Regions from separate parts of the Arthrobacter sp. B0316-5-4 genome, predicted to be linked through region 3. Evidence: riboswitches for the same ligand, from Rfam matches in the RefSeq annotation. Region 3 holds a riboswitch; each other region holds the start of a gene.
The links. Region 3 has a riboswitch for S-adenosylmethionine ahead of metX (homoserine O-acetyltransferase MetX). Riboswitches for the same ligand answer to the same signal wherever they lie in the genome.
Positions count from the first base shown of each region.

Region 1: linked by a shared signal. The riboswitch ahead of AC5RU9_RS01030 (aminotransferase class V-fold PLP-dependent enzyme) and the one ahead of metX (homoserine O-acetyltransferase MetX) in region 3 are both predicted to bind S-adenosylmethionine.
Region 2: linked by a shared signal. The riboswitch ahead of AC5RU9_RS19600 (DUF1737 domain-containing protein) and the one ahead of metX (homoserine O-acetyltransferase MetX) in region 3 are both predicted to bind S-adenosylmethionine.

Region 1 is NZ_JBNHFN010000001.1:219,543-223,725, reverse strand. It holds gene AC5RU9_RS01035 (class I SAM-dependent methyltransferase) at 1-158, opposite strand, end outside; gene AC5RU9_RS01030 (aminotransferase class V-fold PLP-dependent enzyme) at 222-1,628, opposite strand; SAM riboswitch class IV at 1,661-1,774, opposite strand; gene hisN (histidinol-phosphatase) at 1,958-2,770, opposite strand; gene rsgA (ribosome small subunit-dependent GTPase A) at 2,825-3,940, opposite strand; gene aroA (3-phosphoshikimate 1-carboxyvinyltransferase) at 3,943-4,183, opposite strand, start outside.
Region 2 is NZ_JBNHFN010000006.1:275,846-280,028, reverse strand. It holds gene AC5RU9_RS19610 (O-succinylhomoserine sulfhydrylase) at 1-871, opposite strand, end outside; gene AC5RU9_RS19605 (rhodanese-like domain-containing protein) at 872-1,282, opposite strand; gene AC5RU9_RS19600 (DUF1737 domain-containing protein) at 1,279-1,542, opposite strand; SAM riboswitch class IV at 1,556-1,669, opposite strand; gene AC5RU9_RS19595 (NtaA/DmoA family FMN-dependent monooxygenase) at 1,835-3,163, shown strand; gene AC5RU9_RS19590 (aromatic amino acid ammonia-lyase) at 3,163-4,183, shown strand, end outside.
Region 3 is NZ_JBNHFN010000004.1:179,453-183,635, reverse strand. It holds gene AC5RU9_RS12930 (VOC family protein) at 1-424, opposite strand, end outside; gene AC5RU9_RS12925 (bifunctional o-acetylhomoserine/o-acetylserine sulfhydrylase) at 629-1,969, shown strand; SAM riboswitch class IV at 2,142-2,258, shown strand; gene metX (homoserine O-acetyltransferase MetX) at 2,273-3,394, shown strand; gene AC5RU9_RS12915 (hypothetical protein) at 3,416-3,850, opposite strand; gene AC5RU9_RS12910 (winged helix DNA-binding domain-containing protein) at 3,918-4,183, opposite strand, start outside.

The DNA.
Region 1 (4,183 bases), on a different contig from region 3:
ACGCGGTCATAGTGCTCCCCGCCGTCCTGGAAGCTTTGGCCGAGTTCGTGCCTGCGGGTGGCGTGGAGCTTGGGACCCCTCGGTCCTGCTGGTCCGGGAATGCCTGCCGTACTGTTTGCGGCTCCCGGGGACGGCGTGGACACGCGGAGCTCCTTCATAGGGTTGCCAAAAGTTACCCTACGAATTTACCGCAGCCGTGGAACCCCTTGGTGCGCGGATTCCTAGTCCACAGTGCAGGGCGCTGCGCCAGCTGTGCCCGGAGTGTTGGGCGCCCATTCGGGGTAGCTGCGGTGGTCGTTCGCGGGCACCCAGCGGCCTTCGTCCACCACGTAGTCCCAGCCAAGTCCGTTGCGCTTGAGTTCTTCGATGCCTGCCAGCAACCTGGTGGCGTCCTCCAACCGGGAGCCGACGCCGAAGCTTGCCCGCAGCGAACCTGAAGGGAGCCCCAGGCGCTTAAGCAGCGGGTGGGCGCAGAAACGGCCGTCCCGAAGGCCGACGCCGTGCTCCGCCGCGAGGTAGGCGGCGACCAAACCGGCGTCGAACCCTTCCACGGAGAAGTTGACCACGCCGATCGTGTCGACGGAATCGGTGAAGATTTTGTGGACCGAGACGCCTTCGATCGCTTCCAGGCCTTTAACCAGGTAGGAACGGATGGCCGCCTCGTGGGCATGCCATTCCTGCTCGTCCAGGCCGGCCAGGACCTGGGTGGCACGTGCCAGGGTGGCCGCTCCCAGGACGTTGGGAGAACCGCCCTCATGGCGGGCCGGGCCGGTAGCCCAGCTGACCGAATCCAACCGGGCTTCACGGACGGCTCCGCCGCCAGCCAGGTGGGGGACCCCGGCGTCGAGCCAGTCAGGGCGCCCCACAACGACTCCCGCGCCGAACGGAGCGTAGAGCTTGTGACCCGAGAACACGACATAATCGACGTCCGCTTCGGCGATGTTGATGCGGCGGTGCGGTGCAAGCTGCGCGGCGTCCACCACGATCCGTGCGCCGAATTCGTGGGCCAGGGAGGCGAGTTGGACGATGGGGAGGATTTCACCGGTGACGTTCGAGGCGCCGGTGACCGCCAGCAGGCTCACGCCGCCTTGGGCGAGTTCGCTGCGGAGTTTGTCCAAGGTAGCGGCAAGTGTAGGGGCGGCGACGACGCTTCGGTGGGGCACACCTTGCCAGGGCAGCAGGTTGGCGTGGTGTTCGATGTCCAGGTACAGGACCTCGCCCGCTGCCTGGCCATCAACCACGGGAAGGCATCCGGCCAGCAAGTTCAGGGAGTCCGTAGTGTTTCTGGTGAAAATCACGGAATCATCAGCCCGCCCGCCAACGAATTCACGCACGATGTTCCGTGAATTCTCGTAGACGGATGTGCTGATTTGCGACGCGAAACCCGCACCGCGGTGGACACTGGCGTAGTAAGGCAGTACTTCGTTGAGGTACGCCGAAACAATGGTCAGGGCCGGTGCTGATGCGCCGTAGTCAAGGTTGGCGTAACGGACGTGGCCGCCCTGGATCAGGGGGGCCTGCAACTCCGCGCCGGTAACAGCGGCCAGCGGCCGTGCTGCTGATACGGGTGCCGTGGTTGCCTCGGCAAAAGACGGAATGGTGTTGGCGTTCAACGTAACGGTGCTCATGGGACCTCACTCAAGAGGGACCCCCACAGGGGGATCCGCGCTTGCCGTATCCGTTCCGGACCGGCCGGGTCGTCACCCGGGGCACCCCACCGCGAATGGAGGGTTGCCGGCCAGCAAACCGGGGTTTAGCGCTGGCACTCGTGACCTGTAAAAAAGGTTAGAGCATACGATCCGGCCCCTCCAAAGCCTGTTGGCTTTGTTAAGCGCATTGTTACGTTGGCGGAAAAGTCGCTGTTTAGGCGAAGAAAAAACGGCGGACGGCTCCAAAAGGAGCCATCCGCCGTCGAAAGTTTCGTCAGGGTCCAGACTGTGCGGGAGCCACGCTCAGCTTAGAGCAGGTCGTCCAGTCCGGGGTTCAGCCGTTTGAGGACTTCCGAATGCAGGATGGAGTTCGTGGCCAACGCGTTGCCACCGAACGGGCCGTCCTCACCTTCCAGCGACGTGAAGCGTCCACCGGCTTCAGTGACGATGGGCACCAGGGCTGCCATATCGTAGAGATTCAGCTCAGGTTCGCATGCGATGTCCACGGCGCCCTCGGCGACCAGGCAGTAGGACCAAAAATCCCCGTAAGCGCGCGTACGCCAGATGTCCTCGGTGAGTCCCATGAATTCATCCAGGTTGCCGCGCTCCTTCCACCCGGACAGGCTCGAATAGGACATTGAGGCGTCGGCCAACCGGGAGACGTTGGAAACTTTCAGGCGTGTGGCAGAGGCGAGCGAGCGGCCCATGTACGCACCCATGTCCTTGGCTGCCCACCACCGTTTGCCCAATGCGGGGGCGCTCACTACGCCCACCACAGGTTCGCCTTCATCGACCAGCGCGATCAACGTTGCCCATACCGGAACGCCGCGAACGAAGTTCTTGGTGCCATCAATGGGGTCGATGATCCAACGACGCGAGCCGTGCCCGCTGCTGCCGAACTCCTCGCCCAGGACGGCGTCGCGGGGCCGGGAACGGGACAACTGGCCGCGAATCGCTTCCTCGGCGGCCTTGTCCGCATCCGTGACGGGTGTGAGGTCCGGCTTGGTTTCGATCTGCAGATCCAGCGCCTTGAAGCGATCCATGGTCTGGGCATCTACTGAGTCGGCGAGGACGTGGGCGAGGCGCAGGTCATCGTTGTAGGTGGAAACGGGATGGGTCATGCCACCAAACTATCCTGAATCAATCGCTGCAGTGGGGACGTGAAGCCGCAACGATCAGTTGACGGTCCCCAATTCCTTGGCCTCTTTTGCTTCAAGCCTGGGATCAGCACCGAGCAAGCGACGCAGCGAGGCAAGGCGGGCAACGCCTGACGGCCCGGCATGCCTATCGTTTACCCACGCGTCCAGGCCGCAGTTGATGGCAGTGGCGTCATGCTTGCAGCCGCGTTCGCAGGCTTCCGTGCCGGGCTCCAGGTCGGGGAAGGAACGCAGTATCCGGTCCGGATCCACGTGGGCCAAACCGAAGGAGCGGATACCGGGCGTATCGATGATCCAGCTTCCCGAGGGGGCGTCGTCGAGTTTAAGCGCCAGCGCCGACGACGAGGTGTGCCTGCCGCGGCCCGTCACGGCGTTCACGCCGCCGGTGGCGCGCTCGGCTCCCGTGAGCGCGTTGACCATGGTGGACTTGCCCACGCCTGAATGGCCGAGCATCACAGTTACTTTTCCGCCAAGGTGGGAGCGGAGCTGCGCGACGGCGTCCCGGTCCAGCCTGGCGGACAAGCCGTCGTCGGAGCGGGCGTCAATACCGCCGGCCTCTGAGTCGGCTGTCCGGCTGATGATCACGGGGAAGTCCAGGCTGAGGTAGTTCGCAAGCAATTCCGCCGGGTCCTTGACGTCCGCCTTGGTGATGAGCAGCAACGGCTCGATACCGGCGTCGTACGCTGCCACCAGGGCGCGGTCGATGAAGCCGGTCCGCGGTTCGGGGTTTGCCGCCGCCACAACCACCACGAGTTGATCGGCGTTGGCCACTACGACGCGTTCAATCGGATCGGTATCGTCAGCGCTGCGGCGCAGGAGCGTCCTGCGTTCCTCCACGCGGACCAGGCGGGCAAGGGTATCCGGGGATCCGGAGACGTCGCCCACCAAGGCGACGAAGTCACCCGGGACCACGGGATTACGCCGCAATTCACGGGCCCGTGCCGCGATGACCAGGCGCTCGTTGTCGGAGTCTTCCCCCACAATTGCCCTGTACCGGCCCCGGTCTACGGTGATGATGCGGCCAATGACGGCGTCATCGTGGCTTGGGCGGTCTTTGGTCCTGGGCCGTGACCCTTTTTTGTTGGGACGGATACGGACGTCGGACTCATCCCAGGAGCGTGCGTCGCGGGCCATGGTCAGTTGCCGGCCTCTTCCGCGCCGGCAGATTCGAGCATCCGCACCCACATGTCCGGGAATTCCGGCATGGTCTTCGAGGTGGTGGCGATGTCTTCCACCTTGACGCCTTCGACGGCGAGGCCAAGGATCGCTCCCGCTGTGGCCATGCGGTGGTCTGCATAGCTGTGCACTACGCCGGCATGCAGGGCGGCTGGCCGGATAACCAGGCCGTCGGCCGTTTCCTCAGCGTCACCGCCCAGC
Region 2 (4,183 bases), on a different contig from region 3:
ACTTGACCCAGCTGATGGCGGGCTGCTGCTCGAGCCACTCCGCGATCTTCAAAGCCGACGCGGAGCTGTGGTTCACCCGCAGCCCCATGGTTTCCAAGCCCTTTGTCAGTACCCAGGCGTTGAACGCGGATAGCGAAGGTCCGGTGTGCCGCATGAGCTGCTTGACCGGGCCGTCGATGAATTCCTTGGTTCCAAGGATGGCGCCGCCCAGGACGCGACCCTGGCCGTCGATGTGCTTGGTGCCGGAGTACACGATCACGTCGGCGCCCAGCTCACCGCAGCGCTGCAGCAGGGGAGTGGCAAAGACATTGTCGACGACGACGGTCGCCCCTGCGGCATGCGCCAGTTCGCTGACGGCGGCGACGTCGACGATCTCCTGCATGGGGTTCGACGGGGACTCGAAAAACACGGCCGTGGTGGGCTCGGACAGGGCCTCACGCCACTGCTCCAGATCGGGTCCATCGACGAATACCGTCTCCACGCCCCAGCGCGGCAGGATTTCGTTGAGGATCACGAAGCAGGATCCAAACAGGGAGCGGGCAGCGACCACGCGGTCGCCGGCAGCCAGCAGGGCACCCAGGGCGGTGAAGACCGCGGACATTCCGGACGCCGTCGCAAAGCACGCCTCGGTTCCTTCGAGCAGGCGTAGCCGCTCCTGGAAGGTGGCCACGGAGGGGTTGCCGTAGCGGGAGTAGACGAATCGTTCGTCCTCGCCGGTGAAGGCGCGTTCGGCAGCGGCAGCGGATTCGTAGACAAAGCCGGAGTTCAGGAAAACGGGTTCGGACGTTTCCTGGAAGTTGGTACGGTCAAGACCGCCACGGACAGCCTGGGTGTCAGGGTTCCAGCCAGCGGCGTCGGGATTGAAAGTCACTTAGTCGGTCCCCAGGTTCGTCGGTAGGCCACGGTTTTTCCAGCCATTCACAGTGCGCTCGCCGTAGCGGTCGGGTTCGCCTTCAAAGCCCTCAAGGACGTTGTATGCGGTGAAGCCTGCCTGGGTTGCTGCGATGGCCGCGGAAATGGAGCGCTGGCCTGAGCGGCACAGGAACACCAGTTCCACGCCGTCGTCTTCGGGCGCCTGTTGCCGCAGGTCCTCGATGAAGCGTGAGTTGGGGATGCCGCCGGCGAGGTTCCACTGGATGAACAGGGGATCGTTTTCCGTGGCTTTGGTGTCCGGGATGCCGATGTGGGCCCATTCACCCTCGGTGCGGACATCCACCAGGATGGCGCCCGCTTCAAGTTTGGCCCACGCGTCCTGCGGGGTCAGGTCACCTGCGTAGCTCATGCGTGCCCCTCGAATGCTTCGTCGTCGTCGTTTTCAAGCTGGTCGACGGCGTCGGCCACGGCGGCGTCTGCGTTGGCGATCGCCGCGGGTAGCACAATTGCCTGGGCGACGATGACGTCCGTGCCGTTAAAGGTGGCTGCCGGGCTGCCATGGAGCACATAGCCCTCGGCGAGTGCGGAGCTGATCCGCTCGCAGAAATCGCGGGTGTCTGGGCCTGTGATCAGGCGGTAGGAAAGTTTTTCTTCAGTGGGTTCAGGCATCGCTGGTGCTCCTCAGTCACGCTTGCAGTTCGAATCTGTCCGATACGCCGAGTAGTCACCTGAGGCACCCCGCCGGAGAGAGGGTTGCCGACCAGCAAGTCAGGGCTTCGCGCTGGTACTCATTACTCAAGAAAAACGTAGCATTCAGGGCGCCCGGGCTGCATGTGGCGGGGGGTTGCCCGCCGTCATGTTGCGTAACCGGAGGGTGCTGTGGCAGGGCCCATTTATGACGCCCCGGGAGCATAATTGACGCAGTACGTCCCCCTGTAACTTCGCAAGAAATCAGGTCGCGGTGAACGGACAGAGCAGTTCTACACTCAAGCCCATGCTGCATTTTGGATGGTTCGTGGGCCACGGATTCGGAGTCCAGGGCTGGGGGACTCCCGGCTACAGCCTGGGTTATGACTGGAAGAAACCCGCCCTGTACCAAGAGGCCGTGCGCGCCTTCGAGCGGTCCGGGCTTGACCTGTTCATCATTGAGGACTCGCTCACCGTTCCGGACACGTATGGCGGTACGGCGGAGGTCTCGCTTGCTCACGCGTCCTTCGCGCCGAAGCACGACCCATTGGCGTTGGTCCCATACCTCCTCTCCGCCACAGAGCACCTGGGGATCGTGCCTACCGTCAGCGCCTCTTTCTATCCGCCCTTCACTGCCGCCAGGCTGCTGGCCACGTTGCAGCACTTCTCCGAGGGCCAGCTGGGCTGGAACGTGGTGACGTCGGGCAGCGACCTCGCCGCCCAGAACTACGGGCTGGATCAGCAGATTGAGCACGACTTGCGGTATGAGAAGGCGGAAGAATTCGTCGACGTCGTGAGGCGGCTTTGGCGGAGCTGGGAACCTGGCGCCGTGCTTGAGGACGTTTCCGCCGGGGTATTCGCGGACCATACAAAGGTGCACCCGATCAACCATGAGGGCGACTTCTTCAAGGTCCGTGGCCCGCTGAACACGGCGCCCCTGCCGGAGGAACCCGTTTTGGTTCAGGCGGGGGCTTCACCCCGCGGCAAGGCCTTCGCTGGCGGGCATGCCGATGTAGCGATCGCCTTGGCACGAGGCGTGGACGGGATGAAGGCGTACCGGGACTCCATCCGTGCTGAGGCTGCGAAGGCCGGCAGGAACCCCGATGACGTGAAGGTACTGTTTGTCCTCAAGCCCACGGTGGTCGGTTCCGCTGCGGAAGCCGAGGAACTGCGCGCCCAGAGGCGTGAGCTCACCCAACGCGATATCGACAGCCAGCTCAACTCCATCTCATACCTCTCCGTGATCGACTTCAAGCAGTTCGACCTCGATGAACCACTGCCCGAGCTGAGCACCAACAGCAACCAGGGCACCCTGGAGCATTTCGCCAAAGCAGCGCCGCCAGGTTCCACGCTTCGCCAGATCCTGCAGGCCCGTAGTGGCGGGGCAGGCGACTCAATCATCGGTACTTCGGGCGAAATCGCCGACTACCTCGAAGAAACCGGCTCTGCCGTGGGCGGAGATGGGTTCCTCTTCTCCGGCTTCGTGGATCCGGTTACGGTGCATGGGGTGCTGGACAAGCTCACCCCGGAGCTGCGCCGACGGGGGCTGTTGAGGAAGAGCTATGGCAACGGTGGATTCCGGCAGAACCTCCTGGACTTCTGATGGCCTCCGATGATCCAAGAACCCTGGTGATAGGAACGGCCCCAATACGGGCGGAACGCGTGGCTCTGGCGGCCAGCGATGCCTCGTTTCACGTGAAACTCAACCATGATGCGTTGACTTTGCTTGGACGCTCCCGCGAGATCCTGGAGGAGGCTGCCTCTTCCGGCCAGAGGGTCTACGGACTCAACACGCTGCTGGGATCCGGTCGGGACACGGTTGTGGAGGACAAGTCGATCCTCAGTTACCAGGTGCAGGTTGTCCGGTACCACAACAGTGGTGTGGGCCCATATCTGGACCGCGCCGCCGCCCGTGCCGTCATCCTGGCCCGGCTCGTCGGATTCAGCCGTGGTGGCTCCGGAGTTCGCCCCGACACGGCCCGCTTCTATGCCGAACTCCTGAATCGCGGCGTCCACCCCGCTATCCCGGCCGAAGGCTCAGTGGGCTCATCGGACCTCACCCAACTCGCCGCCGTCGCTGCTGTCGCCCTTGGCGAAGGTGAAGCGTTCGATGCCGACGGCGCCTTGGTTCCGGGGGCCAAAGCGCTCGCCGACGCCGGGCTGCAGCCCCTCACCCTCGCAGCCGGCGAAGCCCTGTCACTGGTGAGCGCCAACTCCTACTCCGTGGGCGTCGGCGCCCTGATCCTCCTGCGGTTGCGGCACGTAGCCGAACTTGCCGACGTCGCGCTTTCCCTCTCGCTTGAGGCAATCGCAAGGTACGACGGCGGTGGGAACCTCAGCCCGTTTTCGCCGGCGATCCAGGCAGCCAAGGCGGTGGACGGCCAGCGGGACTCGGCCGCTGCTGTTCGACGCCTTTTGGGCGGCGGCTGGCTGGAGGATGTTCGGCCTGGGGTTTCGGTTCAGGACGCTCTCTCCTTCCGCGCCGCACCGCAGACGCACGGGGCATTCCGGTCCCTGGTTTCGGACCTGGGCAAGGCGCTGGAGGTGGAACTGAACGGTCGCGGTGACAACCCGCTGGTGGACGTCGGGTCCGGGCTGGTGGTGTCCGGCGGGAATTTCCAGC
Region 3 (4,183 bases):
CCTCCCACTTGAGGAGGTAGGGCACCTGGGGATCGGCGATCAGGCCAAGAATTCCGATCTGCTGCCACACCAGTTCGCGGCCGTCGGGGAACTTCCGGTTGCCGGGTACGGCCGCGCGGCCAAGGCGCTCTTCGAAGGGGGCGAGGTCGTCAACGGCGACGCACCAGCCCATCCAGCCACCACCGGCAGCCGAGCGTGCACGGACTGCCTGGCCAAAGGGGGCTTTATCGGAAGCCGGGTGGTCCAGGACCTCCACAACCTCCAGGTACTTGTTATCCGCGAGGGGAATGATCATATTCCGGGTGCCGAAGCGCGGGTGCACTCCGCCCCGGACTGCGTCCACTCCCAATGCCGCGGAAATTCGTTCGGTAGTGGCCAGAAGGCCATCTCGTTCACAGGCGTAAGAGACGTGATCCATGCGCATGGCATCATCTTGGCACTTTGTGATCGGTGTCTCAGCTAAGCCATGCCTAACTAACATGGGATGTTACTGGCAGGGGTGCGGCAGCGTCACAAACGTACGCAGTGGGACCGAATCATTCCGCCAGCGTCACAAAGCTGTCCAAGGCCCGCAGGGTGTTCCTAGACTGGCCCCAGTTCACACCACTCCATACATTCGCTTGAACCCATGTGCCACGAACAGGAGAACTCCATGTCCCAAGGATGGTCTTTCGAAACCCGCCAGATCCACGCAGGCCAGGAGCCTGACGCCGCTACGGGAGCGCGCTCGCTGCCGATCTACCAGACCACGTCCTTCGTGTTCCCCAGTGCCGAGAGCGCAGCCAACCGCTTCGCGCTGGCCGAGCTCGCACCGATCTACACCCGAATCGGCAATCCCACGCAGGACGCAGTGGAGCAGCGGGTCGCCAGCCTTGAAGGTGGCCTCGGAGCACTCCTGCTCAGCTCCGGGCAAGCGGCGGAGACCTTCGCCATCCTGAACATCGCGGAGGCCGGCGACCACATTGTGGCTAGCCCAAGCCTGTACGGCGGTACCTACAACCTGCTCGCGCACACGCTGAAGAAGTTCGGCATTTCGGTCACCTTCGTGGCGGACCCGGACAACCTTGACCAGTGGCGTGACGCCGTGCAGCCGAACACCAAGCTCCTCTTCGGTGAAGTCGTCTCCAACCCGCGCCAGGACGTGCTGGACATCGAAGGTATCGCAGGGGTTGCGCACCAGGCCGGTGTGCCCCTGATCGTCGACAACACGCTGTCCACGCCCTACCTGATCCGTCCCATCGAATGGGGCGCCGACATCGTGGTGCACTCCGCCACCAAATACCTCGGCGGACACGGCTCGGCAATTGCCGGGGTGATCGTCGACTCAGGCAACTTCGACTTCGGCAAGGACCCTGAACGCTTCCCGGGCTTCAACACCCCCGATCCCAGCTACAACGGCCTGGTCTATGCCCGCGACCTCGGCAAGGACGGTGCGCTCGGCGCAAACCTCTCCTACATCCTCAAGGCCCGTGTCCAGTTGCTCCGGGACCTGGGCTCCGCCGTCGCGCCTTTCAACGCCTTCCTGATCGCCCAGGGCCTGGAGACCTTGAGCCTGCGCGTGGAACGCCACGTCGCCAACGCCACCAAGGTGGCCGAGTGGCTTGAAGCCCACGACGACGTCGAATCGGTCGCCTACGCAGGACTGCCGTCCAGTCCGTGGTACCAGCGCGGCAAGAAGTACGGCCCCAACGGCACCGGCGCCATCGTCGCATTCAACATCAAGGGTGGCGTTGAGGCCGGCAAGCGCTTTGTGGACGGGCTGGAGCTTCACTCCCACGTGGCCAATATCGGCGACGTCCGTTCGCTGGTCATCCACCCCGCCTCCACCACGCACAGCCAGTTGACCGCCGAGCAGCAGGAGGTTGCCGGCGTCAATCCGGGCCTGGTGCGCCTGTCCGTGGGCATCGAGCACGTGGACGACATCATCGCCGACCTTGAAGCGGGCTTCCGGGCAGCCAAGGGCGCCTAGCGAGCTGCCGGATCTCATCTCCACCAACATTTTGGAGCACCGCCCCGCGCCGCAGGATATTCGCAGGGCGGTGCTACAAAGTGCTCATTCTCGAAGGATGTGACCCCAAACCGTCACAGTGGTGTCATATTCTTCGCCAGATCGGCCCTGTTTTTCCTACACTCTTCCTATAGGTCACGAGTGCCAGCATGTAGCCCCGGCTTGCTGGCCGGCAACCCTCCTCCGCGGTGGGGTGCCCCGGGTGAAGACCTGGCCCGTTCGCGCGCAAGGCGACGGGCAAGCGCGAGGATAGGTGTCAAAGGAATGACCATCACTGCAACAGCCGTACCCACATCCGAAGAAGCAGACGGCACGGTCAAGTACGTCAGCATCGGTTCGCTCGAACTCGAGGGAGGTGGATTCCTCCCGGACGTCGTCCTGGCTTATGAAACGTGGGGGCGGCTCAACGCGGATGCCTCCAACGCCGTGCTCATCGAGCATGCGCTCACGGGCAGCACGCATGTGGCACGCGGGGCGACCGACGAGGAAGGGTGGTGGGAGCAACTCGTTGGACCTGGCGGCACCATCGATACCACCAGGTATTTCGTGGTCTCCATCAACATCGTGGGCGGCTGTTACGGGAGCACGGGCCCGTCCTCCGAAGCGCCTGACGGCAAACCCTGGGGATCGCGTTTCCCCCTGATCACCCTGCGCGACAGCACTGAGGCTGAAGCGAGGCTCGCGGACGCCCTGGGAATCAAGGCGTGGCATGCCGTACTCGGCGGTTCCATGGGAGGTGCCAGGGCCCTGGAATGGGCTGTGACGTTTCCCGGGCGCGTGAAACGATGCGCCGTGATCTCGGTGGGTGCGTACAGCACGGCCGAACAGATCGCGTTCGCACAGGCCCAAACACTCGCCATCCGGCAGGACCCGAACTTCAACAATGGCGACTACTACGGTGGCGCAGCCCCTGAAGACGGCCTGGCATTGGCCCGCCGGATCGCGCATATCACTTACCGCTCGGCCCTGGAACTGGATTACCGTTTCGGACGGGAGCCGCAGCACCAGGAGACGCCACTTGCTGCCGCCGTGCTCGCGGAGCGGGGCCGCTACCAAGTGGAGAGCTACCTTGACCACCAAGGGAACAAGCTCGTCCGACGCTTCGACGCGAACAGCTACGTCGCCATCACCGAAGCGCTGATGTCCCACGACGTGACCAGGGGCCGCGGCTCACTCGAAGACGCGCTGTCCCGGACCACGGCAGAGTTCTTCGTAGCGGCGGTGGACAGCGACAGGCTCTACTTCCCCGCGCAGTCGCGGGAACTAGCGGCCGCGCTTCCGGGGGACGTGCCGGTCCACGTCATCGAAGCACCGATTGGCCATGACGGCTTCCTGACCGAAATCGGCCAACTGTCGGCACAGCTCCGGCAGGCGTTCTTCTCGTAAGCCACAGCGTGGAGCGCTTGCTCAGCCATTCATGATGTCGCCGCGCTGCTTCATATAGTCCTCCATGGCGATCTCGCCGTTGCTGAACTTCGCGTCAAGCTCGGCCAGCTTCCGCGCCCGGTAGCCCTGCGGCTCCGAAACGTTGGCGGCGGGAGTTTGGATGGGGGATGAAGGGCTCGACGGCGGAGCCGCCTGCGGTGCCGGATCAGCCGGGCGGATGTCGGCTGGGTCAGTGGGGTATCCGGGGTAGTCCTGGCCCGGGTAGTTCGGGGCAGGGTAGTTGCGGGGAGGGTACCCCTGCTGCGGGTATCCGGGGCCGGGAAGATTCTGCGGTGGGTAGCCCGGGCCGGGGAAGTTGTTGTCCTGGAGCCGGCGGGCGCGCGAGCGGTTGTACATGCGGATTCCGAGCGGAATCAGCCACGAGCAGACGATGATCCAGAAGATCAGATTGTTCAAAGTGCAGGCCTCCTAGGTCTCCTCCCAGCTTAGACCCGATAAATCACGCCAGTTTTGGTCTGCTGAATCACACCAGTTTGGTCTGGAGGCCAACGAAACTCCCGTAACGGTGCACCTCGGCGTCCAGTGCGATGTCTTCATCCGGGGTCGTGGGCCGGTTCATCCTGATGTCGAGTTCGCAGACGCCGTTGGTGAATGCGTGCCGCCACCACCCTGCCAGGCGCCCGTCCACCAGGACAACGTGCAGCGGGCTGTTGTCCTCGGGGAAGTGCGGTGCCGTTCCGCCGAGATAGTGCCGGGACTGGGAGTAGCCCATCACGTACTCGTCGTAGC